DNA from 2 places in the Streptomyces sp. NPDC000941 genome. Region 2 is predicted to be linked to the other one. Evidence: predicted binding sites of a transcription regulator. Region 2 holds the regulator's gene; the other holds the start of a gene.
What was found. Region 2 encodes HspR, which represses chaperone genes until heat shock. Its sites were predicted from a motif close to TTGAGNNNNNNNNNCTCAA; they were not measured.
Positions count from the first base shown of each region.

Region 1 (13,930 bases), on a different contig from region 2:
CCGTGGAGACGCCCATCGGCAGCGGGGTGCTGTTCCCCGACATACAGGCCACGGTCTCCGAACAGGAGCCCTCCTCGCCCTCCATGAGGACTTGATGGGAGGCCCCGAGCAGCCTCAACTGTACGGAGAACTCGCGCAGTCGCAGATCGAGCACGGCCAGGGCCGGGAGCGGCTCCCGCCCCAGGGACCAGGCGAGGTCGTCGGCGCGGGTGTCGGTGTAGGCAGTCTTGAGGGTCGTGAGCATGGGTCGGCTCCGCAAACAGCGCAGGGGGAAGAGATGGGCCGGCCCGCCCCGCCGTGAGCCGGGCGCGTTCGGATGCGCCGACTCGGGCTCACGCGGGGTCCGTAGGGTCGGTGGTATACGGAATCATGAAATGAGCGCGCGCCACATCGTTTTTACCCATCTTCGCCAGGTTTCCACCCCTGCGGGCGCCTATCAGTTCATGTGTTCAATAGGCACTGGCGCTCAACAGCCGTGCGCCCGGCGTGCCTTGGCACGCCGGGCGCACGGGGCGGATGGAGAAGCCGACCCCCCGTGAGTCAGCTGCCCCCTCCGCAGCCACCACCTCCGCCGCCGCCGCAAGACGAGCCGCCCCCACACGACGACCCGCCGCCACCGCACGAGTGGTGATGTCCTCCGCTGTGTCCCCCGTGTCCCCCGTGACCCCCGTGACTGTGTCCCCCGAATCCGTCGGAGCCGGCCCACCAGCTGCCATGGGACTTGCCGCCGTACGCGGAGGTGCCCCAGGCCCTGGCCCGCCGGGTCCGCGCGGTGCCGAGCGCGGCCAGCGCCGCGACGGCGAACGCCACCACGATCAGCACGACCATGAAGGCCATCGGACCTCACGCTCCCTTCCGTTTCCCCCGTAGCGAGGTACCGGTCCGTACCTGTTGTGAACGATGCCCGGGCCCTGGGAGTGTCAAAGCGGAGTTGAGGAAGTCCAGAGGTTGGGCGGAGGATGACCCCCATGGGACGACCGCTGCTCAACCGCCGCCTGGCCGAATTCGGCACCACGATCTTCGCGGAGATGTCGGCGCTCGCCGTGGAGACCGGCTCGATCAACCTCGGCCAGGGCTTCCCCGACAGCGACGGCCCCGAAGAGGTGCGCGAAGCGGCGGTCCGCGCGCTGCGCGACGGCCGCGGCAACCAGTACCCGCCGGGTCCCGGCATCCCCGAGCTGCGCACCGCCGTCGCCGAGCATCAGCGGCGGTGGTACGGACTGTCGTACGACCCGGACCGCGAGGTGCTGATCACCGCGGGCGCGACCGAGGCCATCGCCGCCTCGCTGCTCGCGCTGCTTGAGCCGGGCGACGAGGTGATCGCCCTGGAGCCGTACTACGACTCGTACGCCGCGTGCATCGCGATGGCCGGCGGCACCCGCGTCCCGGTCACCCTCCGCCCGGACGCCACCGAGCACGGCGCCGCCTTCCGGCTCGACCTGGACGAGCTGCGCGCCGCGGTCACCGACCGCACCCGGCTCATCCTCCTCAACACCCCCCACAACCCCACCGGCACCGTCCTCACCCGCGAGGAGCTGGCCGCCGTCGCCGAGCTCGCCACCGAGCGGGATCTGCTGGTGGTGACGGACGAGGTCTACGAGCACCTGGTGTTCGGCGCCGAGCACACCCCGCTCGCCTCCTTCCCCGGTATGCGCGAGCGCACCGTCACCATCAGCTCGGCGGGCAAGACCTTCTCCTTCACCGGATGGAAGGTCGGCTGGGTGACCGGATCGGCGGAGCTGGTCGCGGCCGTACGCTCCGCCAAGCAGTTCCTCACCTACGTCTCCTCCGGCCCCTTCCAGTACGCGGTCGCCGAGGCGCTGCGCCTGCCCGACAGCTACTTCCACACCATCCGCGAGGACCTGCTGGCCAAGCGCGATCTGCTGGCCGGCGGCCTCGCCGACGCGGGCTTCACGGTCTTCCGCCCCTCCGGCACGTACTTCATCACCACCGATATCCGCCCCCTCGGCGAGACCGACGGCTTCGCCTTCTGCCGCGCCCTCCCCGAGCGCTGCGGCGTCGTCGCGATCCCCAACGCCGTCTTCTACGACCACCAGGACCAGGGCTCCCCCTTCGTCCGCTTCGCGTTCTGCAAGCGCGAGAGCGTCCTCGAAGAGGCGGCGACCCGCCTCAAGAGCCTCGCGGGCTGAGCCGGCCCCGGCCCCCCGTACGGGTCACCCCGGTCGCGGGCGGGCGCGGCGTCGCACATGGTCGTGGTGTGCCGGGCCCCGCCGCATTCCCGGGGCTCGGCACGCGACAGCCGCGTGTACCCCCTCCGGAGGTGCCCCGTGTCCGCCGACACCAGCGCGCCCATACGGGCCCCGGAGCCCCCGGCGCCACCCCCGGTTCCGCTCAGTGCCACAACCCGCCTGTGCGCCTCGCTGCGCCGGGCCGCGCCCGCGCTCGGGCTGTACGCCGCCGGCCGGCTGATCGGGCTGGTGTGCGTGGCGGTCTGGGCCGGGTGGGCCGGCAAGCATCCGCGTACGCTGCTCGGCTACTCCTGGGACAGCGTCTGGTACATGGGCATCGTCCGGCACGGCTACAACAGCACCCTCCCGCCGGACCCCGCCAAGCACGGCGTCACCTTCAGCGACATGGCCTTCTTTCCGCTGTTCCCGACGCTCATGCGGACCCTCACCACCCTCCTGCCCATCACCGCGGTGACCGCCGGGCTCGTGGTCGCCTGGGTTTCGGCGGGGGTGGCGGCCTGGGGGATCCACGCCGTCGGGGAGCGGCTGCACGGGCGGCGCGTGGGCACGGCGCTGGTGGTGCTGTGGGGGCTGCTGCCGCACGCGATCGTGCAGTCCATGGCGTACACCGAACCGCTGCTGACCGCGCTGGCCGCCTGGTCGCTGTACGCGGTCCTGACCCGGCGCTGGCTGTGGGCGGGGACGCTGGCCCTGCTGGCCGGGGCCTCCAGGCCCAACGGCATCGCCGTCGTGGCGGCGGTCTGCTGCTCAGCCGCCGCCGAAGTGTTGGGACGCCAAGCGTCGTGGCGGGTGTGGGCGGGCGCCGCGCTCTCGCCGCTGGGGTGGCTCGGCTATCTGGCCTGGGTGGGCTACCGGCGCGGCAGCTGGCACGGCTACTTCGCCGTCCAGAACGAATGGGGGTCCCGGTTCGACTTCGGCGTGAACGCCCTCCGGTTCGTCCGGAACCTGCTGATCAGCAAGGCGGCGTTCGCGTACTTCGTGGCGCTGGTGATCCTGGCCGTCGCACTGCTGCTGTTCGCACTGCTCACGGCCGACCGGCCGCCGCTCTCGCTGCTGATCTACACGCTGGTGCTGGTCGCCATCACCCTCGGAGGCAGCGGCTACTTCGCCTCCAAGCCGCGCTTCCTGCTGCCCGCCTTCCCGCTCCTGCTCCCGGTGGCCGTGGCGATGGCGAGAGCCCGGCCGCGCACCGCCATGCTGATTGGCGGCGCGCTGGCCGGGCTCTCCTTCGTCTATGGGACGTATCTGCTGACCGTGGCCCGCATCCCGATGTAGGCAGGCCTCATCAAGGCCGCAGCCGTCATCAAGGCCCGGGGCGGTTCAGGCCGCCAGGCCTCGTCGCCGTCAGGGCCTCGTCGTCAGGCCCCGTCGTCCTCAGGCCTCGTCGTCGTCCGGCTTGTCGTCGCCGTCGGACTCGATATCGGCCTCCAGGCCCAGCTGCTCGACCAGCCACTTGTCGAATTCGATCGAGGCCCGCACCCAGCTGACCGTGCTGGACACAAAGTGCTCCAGGCTGACGCCGGTGCCGATCAGCATCTGCGCCTCGCCGATCAGCCGGACCGTGCCGTCGTCGTTGGTGTGGCTGTAGACCTTCGGCCACAGCGTGCGACGGTTCCAGTCGTCGATCGCTTCGAGCAGTCGCGGCTTCTCTTCGATCTCATGCGACCGGTCGTAGAAGGTCCGGACCGAGAAGACCTGCTGCTCCTCCTCACCACGGAACATGAAGTAGGTGCGGAACTGCTCCCACGGCGCGGCGAGGTCCCCTTCCTCGTCGACGACGTACTTCAGCTCCATCTGCTCCAGCAGCTGCTTGACCAGGTCCTGGTCGGGCAGCACGGGGCCCGTCGGACCCTGCGGCTCGGGCTGGCCCCCGAAATTCGGAATCGAGGACGGGTCGATGCTCACCGTGGATTTCCCTTCGTCTGGATACCGCCATCCTCCCTCACACCCGCCCCCGACGTGCAAGTGCGGGCGGACTGTTACTGTGCCGGGCCCACCAGCAGATCGTCGCCGATCCGGTCCACCCGGACCGTGTCGCCGTCCCTGACCTCGCCCGCCAGGATCTCCTTGGCGAGCCGGTCGCCGATCGCCGTCTGGATCAGCCGGCGCAGCGGCCGCGCCCCGTACGCCGGGTCGTTGCCCTCCTCCGCGAGCCAGGCCAGCGCGGCCGGGGTGACGTCCAGCTTCAGCTGCCGCTCGGCCAGGCGCTCGGCGAGCCGGTCGATCTGCAGCTCGGCGATGCGGGCCAGCTCGGGGCCGCTGAGCGCGGTGAAGACCACCAGGTCGTCCAGCCGGTTCAGGAACTCCGGCTTGAAGGAGGTCCGCACGGTCTCCAGCACACTCTGCTTCTTCTCCTCGTCGCCGAGCAGCGGGTCCACCAGGTACTGGCTGCCGAGGTTGGAGGTGAGGACCAGGATGGTGTTCCGGAAGTCCACGGTCCGGCCCTGGCCGTCCGTGAGCCGCCCGTCGTCCAGGACCTGCAGCAGCACGTCGAAGACCTCGGGGTGGGCCTTCTCGACCTCGTCGAGCAGCACCACGCTGTACGGGCGGCGGCGCACCGCCTCGGTCAGCTGGCCGCCCTCCTCGTAGCCGACGTAGCCGGGGGGCGCGCCGACCAGCCGGGCGACGCTGTGCTTCTCGCCGTACTCGCTCATATCGATGCGGACCATGGCCCGCTCGTCGTCGAAGAGGAAGTCGGCGAGGGCCTTGGCCAGCTCGGTCTTGCCGACGCCGGTCGGGCCGAGGAAGAGGAACGATCCGGTCGGCCGGTCCGGGTCGGCGATTCCGGCCCGGGTGCGGCGTACGGCGTCGGAGACGGCCCGTACGGCCTCGAGCTGGCCGATCAGCCGCCTGCCGAGCTCGTCCTCCATGCGCAGCAGCTTCTGAGTCTCGCCCTCCAGCAGCCGCCCGGCGGGGATGCCGGTCCAGGACGCGACCACATCGGCCACGGCGTCGGGGCCGACCTCCTCCTTGACCATCGTGCCGCGGCCCTCCTGGACCTCGGCCTCGGCCTCGGAGGCCTCCTCCAGCACGCGCTCCAGCGCGGGGATCTCCCCGTACAGCAGCTTGGACGCGGTGTCGAAGTCCCCGTCGCGCTGGGCGCGCTCGGCCTGCCCGCGCAGCTCGTCCAGCTTCTCCTTCAGCTCGCCGACCCGGTTGAGGCCCTGCTTCTCCTTCTCCCAGCGCGCGGTCAGCCCGCGCAGCTCCTCCTCCTTGTCGGCGAGGTCGCGGCGCAGCTTCTCCAGCCGCTGCCTGCTGGCCTCGTCGGTCTCCCGGGCGAGCGCCATCTCCTCCATCTTCATCCGGTCGACCGAGCGCTGGAGCTCGTCGATCTCGACGGGCGAGGAGTCGATCTCCATACGCAGCCGGGAGGCCGCCTCGTCGACCAGGTCGATGGCCTTGTCGGGGAGGAAGCGGGAGGTGATGTAGCGGTCGGACAGGGTCGCGGCGGCGACCAGCGCGCCGTCCGCGATCTGCACCTTGTGGTGCGCCTCGTAGCGGCCCTTGAGTCCGCGCAGGATGGCGACGGTGTCCTCGACGGTCGGCTCGGCGACCAGCACCTGCTGGAAGCGGCGCTCCAGCGCGGCGTCCTTCTCGATCCGCTCGCGGTACTCGTCGAGCGTGGTGGCGCCCACCATGCGCAGCTCACCGCGGGCGAGCATCGGCTTGAGCATGTTGCCCGCGTCCATCGCCGAGTCGCCGCCGGCGCCCGCGCCGACCACGGTGTGCAGCTCGTCGATGAAGGTGATGATCTGGCCGTCGCTCGACTTGATCTCGGCCAGGACGGTCTTCAGCCGCTCCTCGAACTCACCGCGGTACTTGGCGCCCGCGACCATCGCGCCCAGGTCCAGCGCCACCAGCCGCTTGTTCCGCAGGCTCTCGGGCACATCACCCTTGACGATCCGCTGCGCCAGGCCCTCGACGACGGCCGTCTTGCCGACGCCGGGCTCGCCGATCAGCACCGGGTTGTTCTTGGTGCGCCGCGACAGCACCTGTACGACGCGGCGGATCTCCTGGTCCCGGCCGATGACCGGGTCGAGCTTGCCGTCGCGCGCGGCGGCGGTGAAGTCGGTGCCGAACTTCTCCAGGGCCTTGTACGTGCCCTCCGGGTCCGCGTTGGTCACCCGCTGTCCGCCCCTCGCCTTCTCGAACGCGGCGAGCAGCTTCTTGGCGCCCGCCCCCTGCTCCGCCAGCAGCTCACCGGCCCGGCCGCCCTTGGCGGCGACACCGATCAGCAGATGCTCGGTGGAGACGTAGTCGTCGCCCAGGTCCTTGGCCCGCTCGGCGGCGTCCGCGAGCACCGCAAGCAGCTCGCGGTTCGGCTGCGGCGGGGCGACGGTCGACCCGCGCACGCTCGCCAGCCCGGCCAGCAGCCGCTCGGTGCCGTCCCGTACGACGGCCACATCGGCGTCCACGGCGGCCAGCAGATCCATCAGGTTTTCGTTGTCCTGGCCCTGCAGCAGGGCCAGGAGCAGATGCGCGGACGTCAGGTCCGCATGCCCCGCGGAGACGGCTCGGTCATTGGCGGCGCTCACCGCCGCCCGGCTCTTGTTGGTCAGCTCGGCGTCCACGTCCCCGTGTTCCTCCTCATCGCGCTGGTGGCACTCAATTCGTACTCAATCCCTGCCGTGCCCGACATCCGTAAAGTTGAGTCTATTCCACTCAAGTGCTCGAGCGTGAGGGGTCGGGAGCGGCGGCCACCGTGAACAGCACAGCCGATAGATTGACCACCATGGCCCTCGACCCCCGCGACCCCGGCCCCGACTACCTCGCCTTCTGGCGCGAGCGCCATGTGTGCACCCTGACCACACCACGCCCCGACGGCACGCCGCATGTGGTCCCCGTCGGTGTCACATACGACCCGGCGGCCGGAATCGCTCGCGTCATCGCCAACAAGCACAGCCGGAAGGTCGCCCATATCCAGGCGGCCGGCCCCTCCGGCGCGGCCGTCGCCGTCTGCCAGTTGGCCGGGAGGCGGTGGGCGACGCTCGAGGGCCGGGCGGTGATCCGTACCGAGGCCGAGCTCATCGACGACGCGGTGCGGCGCTACGCCGAGCGCTACGAGCGCACCCCCTCCCCCAACCCGGACCGGGTGCTGATCGAGATCACGCTCACCAGGGCGCTGGGCCGGGCGTGAACACGAGGGGCGCCACCGGGCCCCGCCCGGCGCCGCCCCTGTCCCCCATCGCCACTCAGCTCGGACCTTTCGCCTTCGCGTAGTCGGTGGCCATCTCACCGGCGACGTCGTACAACACGGCCGGTTCGTCACCGACCACCCAGGCTTCATGCCCCGGCGGGACGACATAGACATCGCCGGGTCCGATCTCGGACTCCGCCCCGTCGTCCATCCGGACGCGCATCCGCCCCTGGGTCATGATCCCGCGGTGCGGCACCTCGCAGCTTTCCGTCCCGACTATGGGCTGGACCGACTCCCTCCAGCGCCAGCCGGGCTCGAAGGTGCCGACGGCGAAATCCAGGCCGGTCAGATGCAGAGCCTCGATGTGGCCCCGGGGAAAGTCGCGCCGCTCGTCGGGCTTATCGATCGTCTTGACTTCCAACATGGCGTTACCTCCTGTGCCGTACTTCCATCGTGCGCCTCCAAACCCCGCACCCGCACGCGTCGGACGAACCGAACTCACCGCCCCTCGTCCCCGTCCCGGTGGTGCCGCTGCGCCGCCCACGGGTGGCGCAGCCTGATCCACACATCCCGCGCCCGCCGCCCGGCCCGGGCCCGGCTCACGGCCACCAGCCTCCGCGCCTCCTCGACGGTCTCCACCATGGGCCCCGAACCACGCAGCGGCTTGCCCGCGGTCTCGTGCAGGAAGTGCGCGGAGACCAGCCCGATCAGGCCCGCGGCCATCAGGTAGTACGCCGGCACCAGGTTGTCGCCGGTCGTCGCCACCAGCCAGGAGGCGACCAGCGGGGTGGTGCCGCCGAACAGCGACACCGAGATATTGAACGAGATCGACAGCGCGCCGTAGCGCAGCCGGGTCGGAAACAGCGCGGGCAGCGTGGCCGCGCTGGTCCCCGCGAAGATCACCAGCAGCAGCCCGAGGATCACACAGCCCACCGCGGGCATCAGAATCCCGCCCGCCTGGATCAGCAGCACCGCCGGGATCGCGAGCGCGATCATCGCCACACTGCCGGCCATGAACATCGGCCGCCGCCCCCAGCGGTCGGAGGAGCGGCCCACCACGGTGATCGTCAACGCGACGAGGATCATGGTGGCGAGCACCAGCACCTGGGCCGTGGTGGCGTCCTGGCCGAGCGTGGAGGTCATATACGTCGGCAGGTAGGACGTCACCATGTAGTTGGTGACGTTGTAGAGCAGCACAAGACCCATACAGATCAGCACGGCCTGCCAGTGCCGGGTGAAGATCTCCTTCAGCCTGCCCTTACCGGACTGGCGCGCCTCCTCCACCGGGTCCACGTCCCCGCGCCCGGCGCCGACCGCCTCCGCCGCCCGCTCGGCCTCCCGCCGGAACGCCGGGGTCTCCTCCAGCCGCAGCCGCATATACAGCCCGATCAGCCCGAGCGGCCCCGCGATCAGAAACGGCACCCGCCAGCCCCAGTCCACCATCCCCCGCTCGCCGAGCACGGCGGTCAGCGCCGTGACCACCCCGGACCCCAGCGAGTAACCGACGAACGTCCCGAAGTCCAGCCAGCTGCCCAGGAAGCCGCGGCGCCGGTCCGGGGCGAACTCCGCGATGTACGTGGTCGCCCCCGCGTACTCGCCCCCGGTCGAAAACCCCTGCACCACCCGGCACGCCAGCAACAGCACTGGGGCCGCGAAGCCGATGGCCGCGTAGCTGGGCAGCAGCCCCACCGCGAAGGTGCCGATCGCCATCATGATCATGGTGGTCGAGAGCACCCGCCGCCGCCCGATACGGTCCCCCAGCGGCCCGAAGACCAGCCCGCCCAGCGGGCGCACCAGGAACGCGACCGCGAAGGTGGCGAAGGTCGACACCACCTGGGTCGCCGGTGAGCTCGACGGGAAGAAGACCTTGCCGAGGGTGACCGCGACATACGCGTAGACGCCGAAGTCGAACCACTCCATCATGTTGCCCACCGCCGTCGCGGCGACCGCCCGGCGCAGCCGCGGCCGGTCGACGACCGTGACGTCCGAGATGGTCAGCGGCTCCTTGCGGCGGCGCAGCAGCGTCCGCAGCATCCGATCGGTGCGCTCGCTCCCGCCGCCGCGCACCGCCTGGCGGGTGCGGCGTAGGGGATGACGGGGTGGTGGGCGACCGGTACTCATCCTCTTCCCTGCCGACGTCCTTACCATCGTGCGCCCGAGCGCCCACGGCCGCACGGTGCGGAAATACCCCGAAGATTTTTTGCCGGGGCTGTCGATCCGGCCGTGCCCCGTTCGACGCAAGGGTGAAAGCAGGGAACAAAGAACCGCAGAACCAAGGAACGAAAGAACCAAGGAGTCACCATGCCGCGCTTCATGACGCTGATCCGCATCGACGAGCAGAACGCCCCCGCCGAGGGCCCCAGCCCCGAGCTCATGGAGCGTATGGGCGCGCTGCTGGAGGAGATCACCAAGGCCGGGGTGATGCTGGAGACCGCCGGGCTCACCCCCACCTCCGAAGGCACCCGGGTCACCTGGTCCGGCGGCAAGCTCAGCTACACCGACGGGCCCTTCACCGAGAGCAAGGAGGTCATCGGCGGCTACTCGATCGTCCAGGCCAAGGACAAGGCCGAGGCGCTGGAGTGGACCAAGCGGTTCCTCCAGACCCACGAGGACTACTGGACCATCACCGCCGAGGTCCGCGAGATCGCCGAGGGCTGACCGGTCGCGCTTGCCTCGTTGTGGTGCGGCTGCTCTGATGGGTGGACGTGACGGGAGCAAGCCCTGCAGCAGACCAGGCGATCGAGACGGTCTTCAGAATCGAGTCCGCGCGGATCATCGCCGGTGTCACCCGCATCGTGCGCGATGTGGGCATCGCCGAAGAGCTCGCGCAGGACGCTCTGGTCGCCGCGCTGGAGCAGTGGCCGGAGTCGGGCGTCCCGGACAAGCCGGGCGCCTGGCTCATGGCCACCGCCAAGCACCGCGCGATCGATCTCGTACGCCGCAAGGAGACGTACGCGCGCAAGCTGGCCGAGGTCGGCCGGTCCCTCACGGAGACGCCCCCGTCCGAGCCCGGATTCGCGGACCGTACCCCGGACGACATCGACGACGACCTGCTGCGGCTCATCTTCACCGCCTGCCACCCCGTGCTGTCGACCGAGGCCCGGGCCGCGCTCACCCTGCGGCTGCTCGGCGGGCTGACCACCCAGGAGATCGCCCGCGCCTTCCTGGCCCCCGAGCCGACCGTCGCCCAGCGGATCGTCCGCGCCAAACGCGCGCTGGCCAAGGCCGACGTCCCCTTCGAGGTTCCGTACGGCGCCGACCGCGCCGCCCGCCTCGCCTCCGTCCTCGAAGTCATCTACCTCATCTTCAACGAGGGCTACTCCGCCACCGCGGGCGACGACCTGGTCCGCCCCGCCCTGTGCGAGGACGCCCTCCGCCTGGCCCGCGTCCTGGCCGGCCTGATGCCCAAGGAACCCGAGGTCCACGGCCTCGCCGCGCTCCTGGAGTTCCAGGCCTCCCGTATCCCGGCCCGCACCAGCCCCGACGGCGAACCCGTACTCCTCGCCGACCAGAACCGCGCCAAATGGAACCGCCTCCTCATCCGCCGCGGCGTCGAAGCCCTCCACCGCGCCGGCCACGGCCCGTACTCGCTCCAGGCCGCCATCGCCGCCTGCCACACCCAGGCCGTCCGCTACGAGGACACCGACTGGGCCACCATCGCCACCCTCTACGGCCGGCTGATGGCCCTGACCCCCTCCCCCGTGATCGAACTCAACCGAGCCGTCGCCATCTCCATGTCCCAGGGCCCCGCGCCCGCCCTTGAAATCGTCGACTCCCTCACCGACGCCCCGGCCCTGAAGGACTACCACCTGCTGCCGAGCGTCCGCGGCGACCTCCTGGAACGCCTGGGCCGCGCCGCGGAGGCCCGCGCCGAATTCGAGCGGGCGGCCACCCAGACCCACAACGCCCGCGAACGCGACCTCCTGCTGGAACGGGCCGCCCGCTGCGCGCCTGCCTGACGCCGCTGACGCACCGCCCCGCCGTGGTCGTTGTTCACCGCAGGGGGCGGGTTCGGCCGAGTCCCGTTACCCCGAGACCCCGCCGTGGAGGCGTCCGGCGGTGGCGGCGAGTGTGCGAGCAGCTTCGATCACCGTCTCGCGGCGGCGGGCAAGGGCGGCCTGGTCGGTTTCCTCGTCCAGGATCGTGCGGCACATCTTGGGCACCGCGAAGTTCCAGGCGATCAGTCCCATGAGGGTGAACAACAGGTCCTGCGCGGCGCGCACGCGTGCGGCCTCGGGAAGGTGGTGGGCCCCGCCTACGTCCACGAGCCGGCGGGCCTTCTCGCGGAAACCGTCACGGCGCTTGCGCTCGCTCTCATCGGGTTCGTCGCACGCCTCCAGCGCCTCCCACAGCAGCAGCCTGATCAGCTCCGGGTGTTCCCGGTACCAGTCGAAGAGCTGCCCGGCCGTTTCGCCCACCGCATCGGGATCGATGGCGACGCAGAGGCGGACCTCCTCGAGTTTCGCCCGCAGGATGGCGGCGAACAGCTTCTCCTTGCTCCCGTAATACAGATAGATGGCCTGCTTGTTGGCCCTGGCGACCGTCGCGATCCGGTCGACCCGAGCTCCCGCCAGGCCGTGCTCAGCGAACTCGGCGGCAGCGGCGTCGAAGATCCGCCGTCTGGTGTCCTCCGCGTCATAGGCCATGAACGAATTAAACCATCCGGTTGACACCTCTCCGCCCAGGCAGCAGTATCAGCCTCAGCAATAAAACAACTAGATGGTTTATTCTCCCTACCGGAAGGCCCTCCCTTGAACACGCCGACCCCCATCCCCGTTCGCTCACCGCTGCCGAGCGCCCTCTCCGGTACCACCGCCGTCCTCATCGGCGGAAGCTCGGGCATCGGGCTGGCGGCCGGCGTCCTGCTGCGTTCGGTCGGCGCCCGCGTCGTGCTGGTCGGCCGCGACCCCGACCGGCTGAAGGCCGCCGTCGCCCGGGTGCGCAGCGCGGGCCCGGCCGAGGACCCCGACGACGCCGTGCTGGGCGTTCCCGGCGACGGCGGAGACGAGCAGGTCCTCGCCGGGGCCTTCGACAGGGCGGGCCACGTCGACCATGTGCTCCTCACCGCGGGCGGCCTCAGCGGCGCCGGCCCCCTGACCGGGCTGTCGGCGGATGACATCCGCACGACCTTCGACTCCCGCCTCTGGCCCGCCTTCGCAGCCGCCCGCGCGGCAGCGACCCGGCTTCCCGCGGGAGGCTCGCTCACCTTCAGCTCGGGGATCCTCGTCGTCCGCCCCGCTCCCGGAATGGCCGCCCCGCTGTCGGTCGGCGGCGCCGTGGAAACCCTCACCAAGGCCCTCGCCGTGGAACTCGCCCCCGCACGGCTCCGCGTGAACACCGTCCGTTTCGGCCGGATCGACACCCCGCTCCTGCGCTCGCTGCCGGGGCTGGACTCCGACGACGCGATCGCCACCGCCGGATCGACCGCTCCCCTCGGCCGCTTCGGCACCGCCGAAGAAGCCGCCGCCTCTGCCCTCTTCCTCATGGCCAACAACTACGTCACCGGCCAGGTCATCACCGTCGACGGCGGCGAAACCCTCACCTGACCCTGCCCCCTGCGGACAGCCCGGTTCGCGGTGGATACGAGACGGCGACACGCCGTGCCGTCGGCGTGTCACCATCCCATACTCACCGCAAGCGGTCGGTACGGATCCACCCTCACTCCCGAACAACGCAAGCACCTCAGCTCGGGCGGCATCTGGGGCACCGAGTTGGTTCGTAACACCGCTCGTCTCGCCCGAGTGACCTCAGGCGTCCGGCCCGCTACGAAACGGTCTGGACGCCCGGAAACCGTGCCAAGGCGCCCTGGATCTCGCGGATCATCACTCCAGGGCGCCGGTACACGTCGTTCGCCGTGAACCTCAGGATGCGGCGCACCTCCGTGCACGACATCAGGTCGTTGAAGCGAACCGTGTCCCGCTGATGCTGAGCTCGGCTGCCGTGCCACCGGTAGCCCTCGATCTCCACCACCAGCCCCTGCGCCCGGAAGAAGAAATCCGGATACGCCCGCCTGCCCGTTGGGGTGGTGAGCAGTACCTGCGACTCGGGGTACAGCCCGGCGTCGCGCATCCTCAGCCGGGCGATCGTCTCCGCCGGGGATCCCGCCTTGGGGTCCACCAGGGCCAGCCACTCCCGTGCGGCTTTCCTGCCGCGCATGGTGGACCCCCGCTGCACGGCGTCAGCGATTTCTCCCAGCGTCGTCAATGGCCCCCTGCGCCGCTTCACGTCCTCGTATCGACTGGGCCGCCTGCTCACCGCCGACTCCACCGCCACCAGCGCGTCGTCGCGCGGGCTGGCCCGCAGCAGGTCCGCCATCGTGCGCACCACCGTGGTCACCCTCAGCCCGCCCACCGTCGTGATCTCGTCCGCGCCGAGCCGCAGCCGGTGCAGCATGCCGCCGTGGACCTCCGTCCTGGCCCCGGGTGGTCCGGTGAACTCCACACCCTGTCTACGGGTCTCGATGTCATGCAACACCGCGGCCGCTGTATGGCTCACCACAAGCTGCGGATGCGCCAGTTGGTTCGCCCACAGCAACACCATCGGCCCAACCACACGCCCAGGCTCCACCCACACCCCTGCGCAG
Region 1 covers NZ_JBSFMM010000242.1:2,083-16,012, forward strand. The annotation lists gene ACWDSL_RS44980 (DUF2617 family protein) at 1-244, opposite strand, end outside; gene ACWDSL_RS44985 (pyridoxal phosphate-dependent aminotransferase) at 960-2,150, shown strand; gene ACWDSL_RS44990 (hypothetical protein) at 2,289-3,485, shown strand; gene ACWDSL_RS44995 (YbjN domain-containing protein) at 3,585-4,115, opposite strand; gene clpB (ATP-dependent chaperone ClpB) at 4,190-6,781, opposite strand; gene ACWDSL_RS45005 (pyridoxamine 5'-phosphate oxidase family protein) at 6,943-7,347, shown strand; gene ACWDSL_RS45010 (cupin domain-containing protein) at 7,403-7,771, opposite strand; gene proP (glycine betaine/L-proline transporter ProP) at 7,846-9,381, opposite strand; gene ACWDSL_RS45020 (YciI family protein) at 9,649-10,005, shown strand; gene ACWDSL_RS45025 (RNA polymerase sigma factor) at 10,053-11,306, shown strand; gene ACWDSL_RS45030 (TetR family transcriptional regulator) at 11,373-11,993, opposite strand; gene ACWDSL_RS45035 (SDR family oxidoreductase) at 12,099-12,893, shown strand; gene ACWDSL_RS45040 (hypothetical protein) at 13,111-13,930, opposite strand, start outside.
Region 1: a site for HspR is predicted at 6,858-6,876, ahead of clpB (ATP-dependent chaperone ClpB). Genes of this name have one in related genera too.

Region 2 (15,397 bases):
GACGGAGCGCGCGTAGGTGAACAGGGCCCGCATATAGGGCTCCACCTGGAGCAGCCCCGGAATGTGCACCACCTGCAGACTTCGCATCCCACGGGAGTGCCACTCCAGAGCAGCGAGGTCCAGCGAGGTCGAGGCGAGGGTGCCGCGGTACTCCTCCCACCAGCCTCGCCCGCGCGCCGTCGCCATCATGGCCAGTGCGTCGACCAACGCGTCATCCCCGCAGCGGTATTGGTCGGCGAGTGCGCGCAGCCGTTCCTCGCTGACGCCGAGACGGCCGACCTCCATGTGACTCATCTGCATGGGGCTCACGCCCAGGCGCTTGGCGGCCTCTCGTGCGGTCATCCCGGCCCGCTCCCGCAGCTTCCGCAGCTCGGCGCCCAGCCGCTCCTGACGGGCGGTGGGGTTACTCCTTGGCGGCATGGGCCTACTCCCTGCTACTCAGCGGCTGCGGCGCCACCATGCCACGACTCGCACCGTTTGGGCGAACTTGGCGTACTAGGTTGCGCCGGTACTATGTAGCACCCTACGTTGAGTATTGCGACGCTCACCGAGCGAAACGTCCGGTCGCCCGGAGCTCGCACACCCCACCGCGCCACAGGAGGCCCCCATGCCCCTCGTCACCCCTGCCGTCGCGCCCTTCGAATACTGCCTCCACGTGCCGCACGACCCCCGTGCCGTCCGCGTCGCCCGCGCCTCCCTCCGTACCGCCCTCACCGCGCATGAGCTGCCCGAACTGATCGAGCGAGCCGAGCTGCTGACCAGCGAAATGGTCACCAACGCGATCGTGCACGCCGAAGGGGAGGCCGACCTGCGGGTGAAGTGGTACGCCGAACGGTTGCGCATGACGGTCTGGGACACCAGCGCGACGCCTCCCAGTCGGCGGGAGATCCGCGTGGACAGCGAATGCGGGCGGGGGCTGCAGCTGCTGGAGCTGCTCGCCGACAGTTGGAATCACTTCCCGCTGACCGGCGAGCTGTGGGGTCCCGCGTCCAAGGTGGTCTGGTGTGAGATCAGCCGGACGCCGCCCCCAGGCTGGGGGTGAGGGGCCGGGCCCGGCGCCGTCAAGGCACGGCGACGGCCACGCGGCGGAACTCCACGGACTCGATGGTGACGCCGGGTGCCGTCCAGCCGACGGCGGGCGGGGTGGCCGCGCGGGCCTGCTCCTCGGTCTCGAAGACGGTCATCGAGAAGCCACGGCCGTCAACGGGTTCCAGCCAGTACCCGGTGAGGAAGCCGGGCGCCGAGCGGATTCCCGGCAGGATGTCGTCCATCAGCGCGGCGGCGGCAGCGGGGGCCTGGGCCGGGTCGATGGTCAACGTCACTAGGGCTGCGTACATGGGAAGCTCCCTGCTGACTGCGGACGGTCCGGTCCAGGTAGGACGTCGCAACTGGGTGAAAGTCATCGGTCGTCACGGAGTCTTCGAGTAGCCCAGCGCCTCGGTGATCCGGCCGTCACGCACCCGCATGACGTTGACGCCGAGCACCGATGTCGTATGCCCCTCGCCGAACGTGGCCTCGCCGTCGGTGAAGGTGGCCCGCCACTGGATGGTCGCGCGGTCGCCCGCGACGAAGACGTCGTGCGGAGTGAAGCTGGTGTTGAGGTCGGCGGCGAGTGCTGCCCAGAACTTCAGGCACTCCTCGCGGCCTTCGTAGCGCGTGCCGTCCGGGGCGGGCTGGACGGACACCATCACGCAGTCGTCGGCCAGCAGGTCACCCAGGCCGCTGGGGTCATGGCTGGTGAACGCCTCGTTGAAGCGGCGGATGACCTCGGCGGTGTCGATGTCTGACATGGATTCGTTCCCCTCTCGTGGTGAGGGGAACGATCCTGCGGAAGCCACGCACAACCGGCAATTCCCTGCGGGGAATGCGACCTCGCCACCTACGCCCCGACAAGGGCTTCGTAGTCGCGCAGCGTGATGTTCTCGGCGGTCTTGCGGGCGATCTTGGTGGCCATGTTCTTTCCCAGCAGGTAAGGGACGAGCCTGTAGCAGCCGTTGAGCAGCGCGGCGAGGGTGCGGTTACGGGGGACCATGAGCTTGGCGACGCCGTCGCCCATCTTCTGGCAGCCCGTCGCGTACTCGCGCATCTCCTCCTCGTAGCGGGCGTACGCGACGCGGTGGTCGCCGTGCGCGGCGGCCAGTTCCCCGGCGAGGACGTACGCGTACGAGCCCGGGCTCGGCGCTGAAGCCGCGCCGCACCGCGCCGGCCCGGTCGGTGAACAGCCGCACCGCCGCCTCGTCGTCGAGCGGCCGCACCTGCCACACGTTCTCGCCGATGATGCCCAGCGGCTCCCGGCTGGTCGCCAGGACCCGCAGCCGCGGACAGGTCGCCAGCAGCCGCGCCGCCAGCGCGGCGGCCTCCTCGACGACGTGCTCGCAGTTGTCCAGGACGAGCAGGAGCATCCGGTCCGACAGCGCGGCGATCAGGCGGTCGACCGGCGTGTGGGAGCCGCCTTGCGGCTGGAGCCCGTCCCCGCGCGGGCCGAGCGCGCCCAGTAGCGTCAGCAGCTCCCGGTGCAGCGCGGCGAGTTCGGCCGAGGGATCGGCGCCCAGCTCCTCGGCCAGGTGTCTCCGGGTCTCCTCGAACACCACCAGCGCCTCGGCCTGCCCGCCCTCGGCGAACTGGGCGCGCATCAGCAGCCCCGCCGACCGTTCCCTGAGCGGATGGCGGCCGACCAGCTCGCGCAACTCCGGTACGGCCGCGCGGTGCTCACCGAGCCTCAGCTCGCCCTCGATCCGGTCCTCGATCGTCCCGAGCCGAAGCTCCTCCAGCCGTACGGCGGGGGCCCGGGCCGTCTCGCTCTCGGCGACCGCGACCTCGGCCAACGCGGGCCCCCGCCACAGCTTCAGCGCCTCGCGCAGCAGCGCGACCGACCGCCCGGGGTCGCCCTCGCGCAGCGCGGCCCGGCCCTCCCGGGCCAGCCGCTCGAACCAGCAGGCGTCCACGTCATCGGGCGCCACCACGATCCGATATCCCGCTCCGGCCCGCTCGATCGCGGCCGCCGGGCCCAGCGCCGTACGCAGCCTGGACACCTGGGACTGCAGCGCATGCGCCGACAGCCCGCCGCCCGGGTCGAGTTCCTCGGCCAGCCGGTCTGACGACACGACCTCACCGGGACGGACCAGCAGCAGCGCCAGCAGCGCCCGGCGGGCCGGCCCGCCCAGCGGCGCCTCGGTCCCGTCGTCGTGCCACGCCCGGGTCTCGCCGAGGATTCCGAACCGCATGCCGGTGATTATGCACACGCCAAAGCGGCCCGGTGACCGACTGGTCGGTCACCGGGCCGCTCGATGGAGTGAAGCGCCAGGCGCTACTCCGACCGCTTGGGCTTGGGCCGCCACACCACCAGCGCGCTGGTCTGCCGGACCTGGTCGTAGGGGACCAGGTCGCGGCGGTAGGAGGCGTGGACCGCGGCCTCGCGCTGCTGCATCGCCGCGGCCGCGCCCTCGACCGCGGACTGGAGTTCGGCGACGCGCTCCTGGAGGGCGGCGACCTGGTTCTCCAGTTCGATGATGCGCTTGATACCGGCGAGGTTGATGCCCTCGTCCTGGGAGAGCTGCTGCACCTGGCGGAGCAGCTGGATGTCGCGGGCCGAGTAGCGGCGGCCGCGGCCGGCCGTACGGTCGGGGGAGACCAGACCCAGACGGTCGTACTGGCGCAGGGTCTGCGGGTGCAGCCCGGAGAGCTGGGCGGCGACCGAGATGACGTACACCGGCGACTCGTCGGTCAGCTCGTACGGGTTGCGGCTCCTCGCCCCGCCCATGCCACTTCTGCCTCCGGGCCCTCGGCCAGACGTCTCCATCGGGTCACGCTCCCTTCGCGGACTGGAACAGCTCCGCCCGCGGGTCCTCCCCCGCGGTCGCCTCTCGGTACGACTCCAGCGCCTCGCGCGCCTCGTCGCTGAGGTCCTTGGGGACGGTGACCTCGACGGTGACCAGGAGGTCGCCGCGGGTGCCGTCCTTGCGCACCGCGCCCTTGCCGCGGGCGCGCATCGTGCGGCCGTTGGGCGTGCCGGCCGGCAGTTTGAGGGTGACCGGGGGGCCGCCGAGCGTGGGGACCTTGATCTCGCCGCCGAGCGCCGCCTCCGGGAGGGTGACGGGCACGGTGACGGTGAGGTTGTCGCCCTTGCGGCCGAAGACCGGGTGGGGGTCCACATGGACCACCACGTACAGGTCGCCGGCCGGGCCGCCGGTCTCGCCCGGGGCGCCCTTGCCGCGCAGCCGGATCCGCTGGCCGTCGCTGACGCCCGCGGGTATCCGCACCTGCATGGTGCGGGCGCTGCGGGCGCGCCCGCTGCCCTTGCAGGTCTCGCAGGGGTTCTGCGCGATCAGGCCGCGGCCGCGGCAGTCCACGCACGGGTCGGTGAGCGAGAAGCCGCCCCCGCCGCCGCGGCTGACCTGGCCGGTGCCGACGCAGGTCGGGCACACGCGGGGGGTGCCGTTCGCGTCGCCGGTGCCCGAGCACGCCTTGCACGGGGCCTGGCTGGACATCCGCAGCGGGACCGTGGCCCCCTCCACCGCCTCGGTGAAGCTCAGCGTCACCTCGGACTCGATGTCCTGGCCGCGGCGCGGCTGGGCACGGGTGCCGGTGCCACGGTTGAAGAGTCCGCCGAAGACGTCCCCGAGGCCGCCGCCGAAACCGCCGGCCGCTCCGCCGCCGCCCGGCTGGGCGCCACCGCCGCCGAAGAGGTCGCCGAGGTCGAAGTTGAAGCTGCCGGGGCCGCCCGCGCCCGGCCCCGGGCGGAATCCGCCGTTGCCGAACAGGGCGCGGGCCTCGTCGTACTCCTTGCGCCGCTTGGGGTCGCCGAGGACGTCGTTCGCCTCGGAGATCTCCTTGAAGCGCTCCTCGGCCTTGGCGTCGCCCTTGTTGGCGTCCGGGTGGAACTCGCGGGCGAGCTTCCGGTACGCCTTCTTGATCTCCGCCTCGGTGGCGTCCTTGGGGACGCCGAGGACCTTGTAGTAGTCCTTCTCGACGAAGTCCTTGGTGCTCATCCTCGACGTCCCTCCTCTCCTGCCACCGCTGTCACGTCAGCTGTCACGTCAGCCCTCGTCCGGGCCACCGCTCTCCTCGTCCGGCGTCTCGTCCCCCTTGGGCTGGGCGCCCGGCTGGGGTTCGGCGACCGCGACCCGCGCCGGGCGGATCGTACGCTCGCCGATTCGATACCCCGGCTGCAGAATCTGCACGCACGTGGTTTCGGTGACGTCCGGTGCGTACGAGTGCATCAGCGCCTCGTGCACCAGCGGGTCGAAGGGCTCGCCCTCCGTGCCGAACTGCTGCAGCCCCATCTTTTGCGCGACCGTCTCCAGCGATTCGGCGACGGACTTGAAGCCGCCGACGAGCTCGTCGTGGTCACGGGCGCGGCCGATGTCGTCGAGCACGGGAAGCAGCTCGGTCAGGAGGTTCGCCACGGCGATCTCCTTGACCGTGACCCGGTCCCGCTCGACCCGGCGTCGATAGTTCTGGTACTCCGCCTGGAGCCGCTGGAGGTCTGCCGTCCGCTCGCCGAGCGCCGTACGGACCTGGTCCAGCTGGGCCTGGATGGCCACCTGCTCGAGGTCCCCTGCCGGGGCTGCCGGGCCCGCCTTGTCGGCGGACCCGGCGGCACCCTTGGCCGCATCGTCAGGGGTCTGTGCGGCCTCGGAGGGGACGTCGGGCTGCTCCTCGAAGCCCGGGGTCTCCTCCGTCACGCGGCACCACCCTGGCCCTGGCCCTGGCCCTTGTTGTCGGCCTTCTCGTCGTCCACGATCTCGGCGTCCACGACGTCGTCGTCGGCCTTGGCCTGGCCGCCGGCCGCGCCCGCTCCACCTGCCGCGCCCGCCGCGCCCGCGCCGTCCGGCTGGGCGTTGGCGTACAGCGCCTGGCCCAGCTTCTGGCTGACGGCCGCGACCTTCTCGGTGGCGGTGCGGATCTCGGCGGTGTCGTCGCCCTTGAGCTTTTCCTTCAGCTCGCCGAGCGCGGTCTCGACCTCGGTCTTGACGTCGCCGGGGACCTTGTCCTCGTTGTCCTTGAGGAACTTCTCGGTCTGGTAGACCAGCTGCTCGGCCTGGTTGCGGGTCTCGGCGGCCTCGCGGCGCTTGTGGTCCTCCTCCGCGTACTGGTCGGCCTCGCGCATCATGCGGTCGATGTCGTCCTTCGGCAGCGCGGAGCCGCCGGTGACGGTCATCTTCTGCTCCTTGCCGGTGCCGAGGTCCTTGGCGCCGACGTGCATGATCCCGTTGGCGTCGATGTCGAAGGTGACCTCGATCTGCGGCACGCCGCGCGGGGCCGGCGGCAGGCCGGTCAGCTCGAACATGCCGAGCTTCTTGTTGTACGCCGCGATCTCGCGCTCGCCCTGGTAGACCTGGATCTGCACGGACGGCTGGTTGTCCTCGGCCGTGGTGAAGATCTCCGAGCGCTTGGTCGGAATGGTCGTGTTGCGCTCGATCAGCTTGGTCATGATGCCGCCCTTGGTCTCGATACCGAGGGACAGCGGGGTGACGTCCAGCAGCAGGACGTCCTTGACCTCACCCTTGAGGACACCGGCCTGGAGCGAGGCGCCGATGGCGACGACCTCGTCCGGGTTGACGCCCTTGTTGGCCTCCTTGCCGCCGGTCAGCTCCTTGACGAGCTCGGCGACGGCGGGCATCCGGGTCGAGCCGCCGACCAGGACCACGTGGTCGATCTCGGAGAGGGCGATGCCCGCGTCCTTGATCACGTTGTGGAAGGGGACCTTGCAGCGATCGAGCAGGTCGCTGGTCAGCTGCTGGAACTGGGCGCGGGTGAGCTTCTCGTCCAGGTGCAGCGGGCCCTCGGCGGACGCCGTGATGTAGGGCAGGTTGATGGTGGTCTCGGTCGAGCTGGAGAGCTCGATCTTCGCCTTCTCAGCGGCCTCACGGAGGCGCTGCAGGGCCATCTTGTCCTTGCCCAGGTCGACGCCGTGGCCGTTGTTGAACTGCTTGACCAGGTAGTCGACGACGCGCTGGTCCCAGTCGTCACCACCGAGGTGGTTGTCACCGTTGGTGGCCTTGACCTCGACCACGCCGTCGCCGATCTCCAGCAGCGAGACGTCGAAGGTGCCGCCGCCGAGGTCGAAGACCAGAATGGTCTGGTCGTCCTTCTCGAGCCCGTAGGCGAGGGCGGCGGCGGTAGGCTCGTTGACGATACGCAGGACGTTGAGGCCCGCGATCTCACCGGCTTCCTTGGTGGCCTGGCGCTCGGCGTCGTTGAAGTACGCCGGGACGGTGATGACCGCGTCCGCGACCTTCTCGCCCAGGTAGGCCTCGGCGTCCCGCTTGAGCTTCTGCAGAATGAAGGCGCTCATCTGCTGCGGGTTGAAGTTCTTGCCGTCGAGGTTGATGTGCCAGTCGGTGCCCATGTGGCGCTTGACCGACCGGATGGTCCGGTCCACGTTGGTCACGGCCTGGCGCTTGGCGACCTCACCGACCAGGACCTCGCCGTTCTTGGCGAAGGCGACGACGGACGGCGTGGTCCTGGCGCCCTCGGCGTTGGTGATGACGGTGGGCTCACCGCCTTCGAGCACACTGACGACGGAGTTCGTCGTACCCAGGTCGATGCCGACCGCACGAGCCATTTCGCAATCCTCCAGCTACACAGCATTGAGTGGAACAGGCTCAAGAGTGCATGATCAACTTCTGCGTGTCAACAGACCTGAGTCGAGTGGGCTCAACTTTTATATGGCCCTTATGGACAGGACACGGACAAGAGGAAGGGAGGACCGGGGACATGGCCCCCCATGCGAACCCCACGCGACTCCCGCATGGCCCCCGCACGACCCCCGCACGACCCCCGTAGACGCGGCCACGCGGCGGCCAAGCGACGCAGATCACCGGCCGGTCGGCTACATAGGCCAGCGCTTCCCCGGGTAATCTCGGTCAAGACCAGATAAGTTACTGCTTAGTAATTCCGCTCTCGCAGGTTCGAGGAGCCCCCATGCAACTCGCCGCGATCATCGTGTCGCTGGTCCTCACCGCGGTCGGCGTTGCCCTGCTCGGCCGCGCCATCGCGCAGTTCGTGCGCTTCTTCAAACTCGGCGCGCCGGTGCCGGCGGGCGCCCGGACCGACAACCCCTATCAGCGCAGCGTGACGCTGGTGAAGGAGTTCCTGGCGCACACCCGGATGAACAAGTGGGGCATCGTCGGCATCGCCCACTGGTTCGTCGCGATCGGCTTCCTGACCCTGCCGCCGACCATCATCAACGCCTACGGCCAGCTCTTCCAGGCGGACTGGACGCTGCCGATCCTCGGCGGCTTCCTCCCGTACGAGCTGTACGTCGAGTTCATCGGCACGATGACCACGCTCGGCATCGCGACCCTGATCGTGATCCGGCTGCTCAACCTGCCCAGCCGGGCCGGCCGCAAGTCGCGGTTCGCCGGTTCCACGGCCTGGCAGGCGTACTTCGTCGAGTACGTCATCCTCATCATCGGCCTGGCGATCATGGCGCTGCGCGGCACGGAAGGCGCGCTGCACCACGTCGACTCGTACGAGCCGGAGTACTTCGCCTCGTATCCGCTGGTGCTGCTCTTCAAGAGCCTCAGCATCGGCACCGTGCAGAACCTGACCTACCTGTTCGCGATGATCAAGCTCGGGACGACGATGGTCTGGATGATCACGGTCTCCGTGAACATCGACATGAGCGTCGCCTGGCACCGCTTCCTCGCCTTCCCCAACATCTGGTTCAAGCGCGAGTCGAGCGGGGACGTGGCGCTTGGCGCGCTGCAGCCGATGACCTCGGCCGGCAAGCCGATCGACTTCGAGGACCCGGGCGAGGACGACCAGTTCGGCGTCTCGCAGATCGAGCACTACTCCTGGAAGGGCCTGCTCGACTTCTCCACCTGCACCGAGTGCGGCCGCTGCCAGTCGCAGTGCCCCGCCTGGAACACCGGCAAGCCGCTCTCGCCCAAGCTGCTGATCATGTCGCTGCGCGACCACTCGCACGCCAAGGCGCCGTATCTGCTCGCGGGCGGCGGGAAGGACGCCGAGGGGGAGGAGAAGGCGTCCGAGGAGCAGCTTGCCTCCGTACCCGCCGCGGCGCTGGCCGAGGCCGAGCGGCCGATGATCGGCACGCTGGAAGAGAATGGCGTCATCGACCCCGATGTGCTGTGGTCCTGCACCACCTGCGGCGCTTGTGTCGAGCAGTGCCCCGTCGACATCGAGCACGTCGACCACATCGTGGACATGCGCCGCTACCAGGTGATGATCGAGTCCTCGTTCCCGTCGGAGGCGGGCACGATGCTCAAGAACCTGGAGAAGAAGGGCAACCCCTGGGGGCTCGCGAAGAAGCAGCGGCTGGCATGGACCAAGGAAGTCGAGTTCGAGGTCCCGGTCGTCGGCAAGGACGTCGAGGACCTGTCCGAGGTCGACTACCTCTACTGGGTCGGCTGCGCGGGCGCGCTTGAAGACCGCGCGAAGAAAACCACCAAGGCCTTCGCGGAACTGCTGCACATCGCGGGCGTCAAGTTCGCGATCATGGGCGGCGACGAGGCGTGCACCGGTGACTCCGCCCGCCGCCTGGGCAACGAATTCCTCTTCCAGCAGCTCGGCCAGCAGAACGTCGAGATGCTGAACATGGCCTTCGGCGAGGATGCTGATGAGGGTGTGGTCGTCGAGAAGTCCAAGAAGAAGATCGTCGCGACCTGCCCGCACTGCTTCAACACGATCGCGAACGAATACCCGCAGCTCGGCGGCCACTACGAGGTCATCCACCACACCCAGCTGCTGCAGCACCTCATCGACGAGGGCAAGCTGATCCCGGTCACCCCGGTCGAAGGGCTCATCACCTACCACGACCCCTGCTACCTGGGCCGGCACAACAAGGTCTACACCCCGCCGCGCGAGATCATCGCCAAGGTGCCCGGGCTGCGCAACGAGGAGATGCACCGCCACAAGGAGCGCGGCTTCTGCTGTGGCGCGGGTGGCGCCCGGATGTGGATGGAAGAGCGCATCGGCAAGCGCATCAACGACGAGCGCGTGGACGAGGCGCTGTCCCTCAACCCGGACATCGTCTCCACCGCCTGCCCGTTCTGCCTCGTCATGCTGACCGACTCCGTCAACGGCAAAAAGAACGATGGCAAGGCGAAGGAGTCGCTGCAGGTCGTGGACGTCGCGCAGCTGCTGCTCGACTCCGTCAGGACGCCCGGGGAGCCGGAGGACGACGGCGAGACGGCGGAGGAACCGGAGCCGGAGCCGGTGAAGTAGCGGACATCTCCAGACGCGCCGACGGGCTTGATCCGACTGACCGGATCAAGCCCGTCGGGCATTGGGGCCGTTGCGTCTTTACGGCGTGGGGTCAGGCACCCTACCCCCGCCGCTTACCGCGCTCCGGCAGTGTCTGCTCCGTCCAGATGACCTTGCCCTCCGCCGTGTATCTCGTCCCCCACCGGTCGGCGAAGCGCGAGACGAGGAACAGCCCGCGCCCGCCCTCGTCCTCCGTCGCCGCGTACCGCAGATGCGGCGAGGTGCTGCTGGTGTCGGACACCTCGCAGATCAGGCTGCGGTCGCACAGCAGCCGCACCCGGATCGGCCCGGTCGCGTACCGGATCGCGTTGGTGATCAGCTCGCTGAGGATGAGCTCGGTGGTGAACGCGACGTCGCCCAGATCCCACTCGGCCAGCCGCGCCGCCACGGCGGCGCGCACCGCGGAGACCAGGGCCGGTTCGGACGGCACCTCCCAGTCCGCGATCCGCTCCGGCTCCAGCACCCGCGTACACGCGACGATCAGCGCGATGTCGTCGCCGGGGGTGTCGGGCAGCATCTCGGCGAGCACCGCCGTACAGGTCTCCTCCGGCGTCCGCCCGGCGTGGGAGAGGGAGGCGCGCAGCAGCTCCAGGCCCTCCTCGATGTCCCGGTCGCGCTTCTCGACCAGGCCGTCGGTGTAGAGCACGAGATGGCTGCCCTCGGGCAGCTGCAGCTCCACCGTCTCGAAGGGCAGGGTGCCCAGGCCCAGCGGCGGCCCGGCGGGCACCTCGGGGAACTCCACGGAGCCGTCGGGGGCGACCACCGCGGGCGGCGGATGTCCGGCCCGGGCCATCGTGCAGCGCCGGGAGACCGGGTCGTAGATCGCGTACAGACAGGTGGCGCCGATGATCACACCGCCGCCTTCCAGGCTCTCCGAGGTCTCGTCCTGGTCGATCCGGGCGATCAGATCGTCCAGGTGGGAAAGGATCTCGTCGGGCGGCAGATCGAGGGTGGAGAAGTTGTGCACGGCGGTACGCAGCCGCCCCATCGTGGCCGCGGCATGCAGCCCGTGCCCGACCACATCGCCCACCACCAGCGCCACCCGCGCCCCCGGCAGCGGAATCACATCGAACCAGTCGCCGCCCACCCCCGACTCCGCCGGCAGATAGCGATACGCCACATCCAGCGCGCTCTGCTCGGGCAGCACCTGCGGCAGCAGGCTGCGCTGCAGCGTCACGGCCATCGTGTGCTCGCGCGTATAGCGCCGCGCGTTGTCGATGGACACCGCGGCCCGGGCGACCAGTTCCTCCGCGAGGGAGACGTCGTCCTCCTCGAAGGGCTCGGGCTTCTCCGAGCGCATGAACGTGGCGATGCCCAGGATCACGCCCCGGGCCCGCAGCGGGACCGCGATCATGGAGTGGATGCCGCAGTCGACGATCGCCCGCGCCCGCTCCGGATCGTGCTCATGCCACCCGGCGAAGTCGGGAAGCACGGCCTCCACCGTCGTCTCACCGCTGGCGTACCCCTTGGCCTGGGGCGTGGCGGGCCCGTAACGGATCATCCCGCCCAGCGGATAGAGCGGTACGTCCTCGCGGATGCCGCTGAGGGCGGTGCGGCGCAGCGAGGTGCGCGCCGTGGAGCCGCTGCCCGTCGCCGCGCCGTTCGGCTCCTCGCCGCGCAGCACCGGGTCCACCAGGTCCACCGCCACATAGTCGGCGAACCGTTCCACCGCGTACTCGGTCAGCTCCTGGGCCGTACGCACCACATCCAGCGTGGTGCCGATCCGCAGACCCGCGTCGTACAGCAACTTCAGCCGCTTGCGGGCCAGATCGACCTTGCCGGACAGCGTACGCAGCTCGGTGGTGTCCCGGAGGGTCGCGACGCTGCCGGGCGGCCCGCCGTTGCGGTCGGTCGGCCGGTGGCTGACGGTCAGCAGCCGCTCGCCCGCCTTGTGCACCTCGTCGGTGGCGGCGCGGCCCGAGACCAGCAGCTCGGCCGTGCTCTCGTCGAAGCCGAGGTCGGCGACGGGGCGCCCCTCGGCGTCCGGCGGCAGGTCGAACAGCCGGCGCGCCTCGTCGTTGGCCAGCATCAGCCGCCGGTCGCCGTCGACGATCAGCACGCCCTCCCGTACGGCATGCAGCACCGCGTCATGGTGCTCGTACATCCGGGTCATCTCGCCCGGGTCCAGGCCGTGGGTCTGCCGGCGCAGCCGCCTGCTGACCAGCGCCGTACCGCCCATGGCCAGGGTGAGGGCGGCGGCGACACCGCCGAGGAGGATCGGCAGCTGCCGGTCGACCGCGCCGCTCACCTTCTTCACCGTGATCCCGGCGGCGACCAGCCCGACGACCTTGCCCCGGCTGTCGGTGACGGGCACCACGGCCCGTACGGAGGGGCCCAGCGTGCCCGTGGACGTCTCCGTGACGGTGCCGCCCTCCGCGGCCTCGCGGTAGCTCCCGCGGAAGTGGTGGCCGATCTCGCTCGCGGTGGGGTGGGTGTAGCGGATCCCGTCCGTCGTCAGGACGACGACGAAGTCGACGCCGGCCCTGTTGCGGGCGCGCTCGGCGCGCGGCTGCAGGATCGCGGTCGGGTCGGGGGAGCGCAGCGCCTCGACCATGCCCGGGGCGCTGGCGAAGGCCTCGGCGACGGCCAGCGAGCGGCGGCGGGCCTCCAGGTCGGTGTCGTGCCTGGACTGCAGCACGAGGGCCGCCGCGGCGGCGACGGCGAGCAGCAGCACGACCGCCACCTGCAGGAAGAACACCTGGCTCGCGACCGTACGGGTGAGGCGGGGCACGGCGCGCAGCACGGACCGGGCGGGGCGGGTCGGGCGGGCTGGGCGGGTCGGCCGGGTGGAGGGGGCGGGGGCGGGGGCAGGCCGGGTGACGCGGCCGGCGGGCTCGCGGCTCTCCGGGGCACGGCTTTCCGGGGCACGGCGGTGTGGGGCACGGCGGTGTGGGGCACGGGCTCCCGAAGCGCGGGCTCCCGGTTCATTTTCCGCGTCTCGGCGGTCGGGCTCCGGGGGCGGCTCGGGGCCGCCGTCGGGCGACGGTAACGGCTGCGGAATCGCTTCGCCATGGTGCTCACCGACCCCGGCCTCGACCCCAGCCCCGGCCTCAGCTTCCGCGCACGGCCCGACCCCGTCCCCTGCTTCGGCCCCAGCCCCGTCCTCAGCCTCCGCGCGCGGGCGTGCGCGGCGCCCGCGCTGCCGACGGTCGGTCAGCGCGCGGGCCAGCGGCACCCGGGACAGGCCGAAGGATCCGGCCATGTCACCGTCACCGCTTCTGTCGCTCTCGTCCTCCGGCGGGCGAGCGGCATCCGCCGCGGCCGGCCGACCACTTGTATCCGACATCTGATTACGCTCCGCCCGCTCCCCTCCCCCACGTCCTTTTCACCCGCTCAAAAACCACCCGCATGCCGTGCAGTACGACCATGGCCGCCCCCGCCTCAACCGCTCCGAACATGACTCGATCCTGACCGCGAATTGGCCCTTCTCACAACAACGTTGCGGATCTCTACAGGATCATGCCCCAAACCTCCGCACAGGAATGTCCTGAACAGCCCTTCCGCACCAAAAGTCATCTCTACAGCCAACCAGATCTTCCGAAACTGAAACGCCCGGAAGATACCGACATACATCCCTTGTCCCGCCGATACAGAGGGCGCTTCGGCTCCGCTCCCCTCACCCCGGAACAACGACAACTGACTCGCGCTCCCTGCCAGTTCGCCTTCACAACACCCCCGCACCATGGACGCGCAACCCTTCGAACGCCCCACGAGTCACACCCGCCAGGAGTTCCCGGCTCCGCATAAGGCCGACCCCGGGAGGCCGTAACGTACGCGCTCCCCCGTGCGCCCCGTACGCCCCGCGCGCCCCCTCGGCGGCGCCGTCACGAGAAGCAACAGCCGCACACGTACCACCCGCCGCACCCCCTAGGAGCCCGCCCATGCACCCCCGCAGCCGAAGGACCCCGACCGCCCGCCGCCCCGGGGCGCTGGCCTGCGCCGCGGCGACTCTGGCGGCGCTGCTCACCGCATGCGGCAGCTCCGGCGGTTCCGGCGGTTCCGGCGACGACGGCCTCAAGGACCCCAAGGACTTCAGGGGCCAGAAGGGAGACGAGCGGACGGCGGCGCCCGGTGGCTCCCGCTCCGGCGCCCCGGTCACCACCCCCACCGCGACCGCGCCCATCCCCCGGGGCAAGGGCAGCAAGCTGCCCGACGACCTCAACGGCGACGGCTACCCCGAACTCGCGCTCACGCTCGTCGGGAGCAAGGAGGAGACCCAGCCCACCCGGCTCGCCTTCGTCCACGGCTCGTCCCGCGGCGCCAACCCCGCCACCCGCACCGTGCTCACCCTCGATGACCTCGGCCTGCCCGCCCGCGGCGCGGACGTGCCGCCCGTGGACACGACCAGAATCGCCACGGCAGACCTCGACGGCGACGGCTACGCCGACCTGGTCACCCCGGTCAACGAGCGGCTCGGCGAGGCCGCGGCCGACCGCCTCCACACCACCGTACGGACCGTCCCGTACATCACCTGGGGCAGCGCCGACAGCCCGCGGCGCGGCGCCGCCGCCACCCGCGCCCGGCTGGCCGGCCCGGACGACAGCGTGGACCTGCGACGGCCGACGGTGGGGGACTTCGACGGGGACGGCCACCACGACCTGGCGATGGTGCGCGCGGACCGCGAGTCCTTCCTCCTGCTCTACGGGCCGTTCGGCCGGGACGGCAGGGCCGCCAGGGCGGTGCCGTACCAGAGCCCGCTCGACAGCGGCGGCGACATCAGCGAGCTGTTCGCGGACACCATCGACGGCGACCGCGACCGGCCCACCGACCTGGTGGTGCACGCCATGAACGACGACGACCAGTCCGCCTCCGTACTCCTGACCGCGGGCCCGGACGGCCTCGCCCGCACCGGCCACCCGCTGCGCGAGGGCAACGCGATCGCCTTCGGCGACTTCGACGGGGACGGCCTGCGGGACGTGGCGGTCGGCGACAGCGGCACCCGTAACAACGAGCCGGGCTACGAGACGGAGGCGCCGGATGTGGACCACACGCTGACCGTCTACACGAAGAAGACCCCCAAGGACGCGCCCATCAACATCGCGAACATGGCGGGCGGCCTGGCAGCCGCTGACACCGACGGGAACGGCACCGACGAGCTGGCCGTGGCGCTCGATACGGGCGGCGTCGAGCTCATCACCGTCCAGCCGGACTCCCCGGGCGACATCGC
Region 2 covers NZ_JBSFMM010000117.1:19,993-35,389, reverse strand. The annotation lists gene ACWDSL_RS31540 (helix-turn-helix domain-containing protein) at 1-420, opposite strand, end outside; gene ACWDSL_RS31535 (ATP-binding protein) at 608-1,042, shown strand; gene ACWDSL_RS31530 (hypothetical protein) at 1,062-1,337, opposite strand; gene ACWDSL_RS31525 (nuclear transport factor 2 family protein) at 1,410-1,790, opposite strand; gene ACWDSL_RS31520 (hypothetical protein) at 1,880-2,056, opposite strand; gene ACWDSL_RS31515 (AfsR/SARP family transcriptional regulator) at 2,019-3,224, opposite strand; gene ACWDSL_RS31510 (heat shock protein transcriptional repressor HspR) at 3,308-3,760, opposite strand; gene dnaJ (molecular chaperone DnaJ) at 3,804-4,988, opposite strand; gene grpE (nucleotide exchange factor GrpE) at 5,037-5,684, opposite strand; gene dnaK (molecular chaperone DnaK) at 5,681-7,567, opposite strand; gene ACWDSL_RS31490 ((Fe-S)-binding protein) at 7,927-10,191, shown strand; gene ACWDSL_RS31485 (SpoIIE family protein phosphatase) at 10,292-13,432, opposite strand; gene ACWDSL_RS31480 (FG-GAP repeat protein) at 14,112-15,397, shown strand, end outside.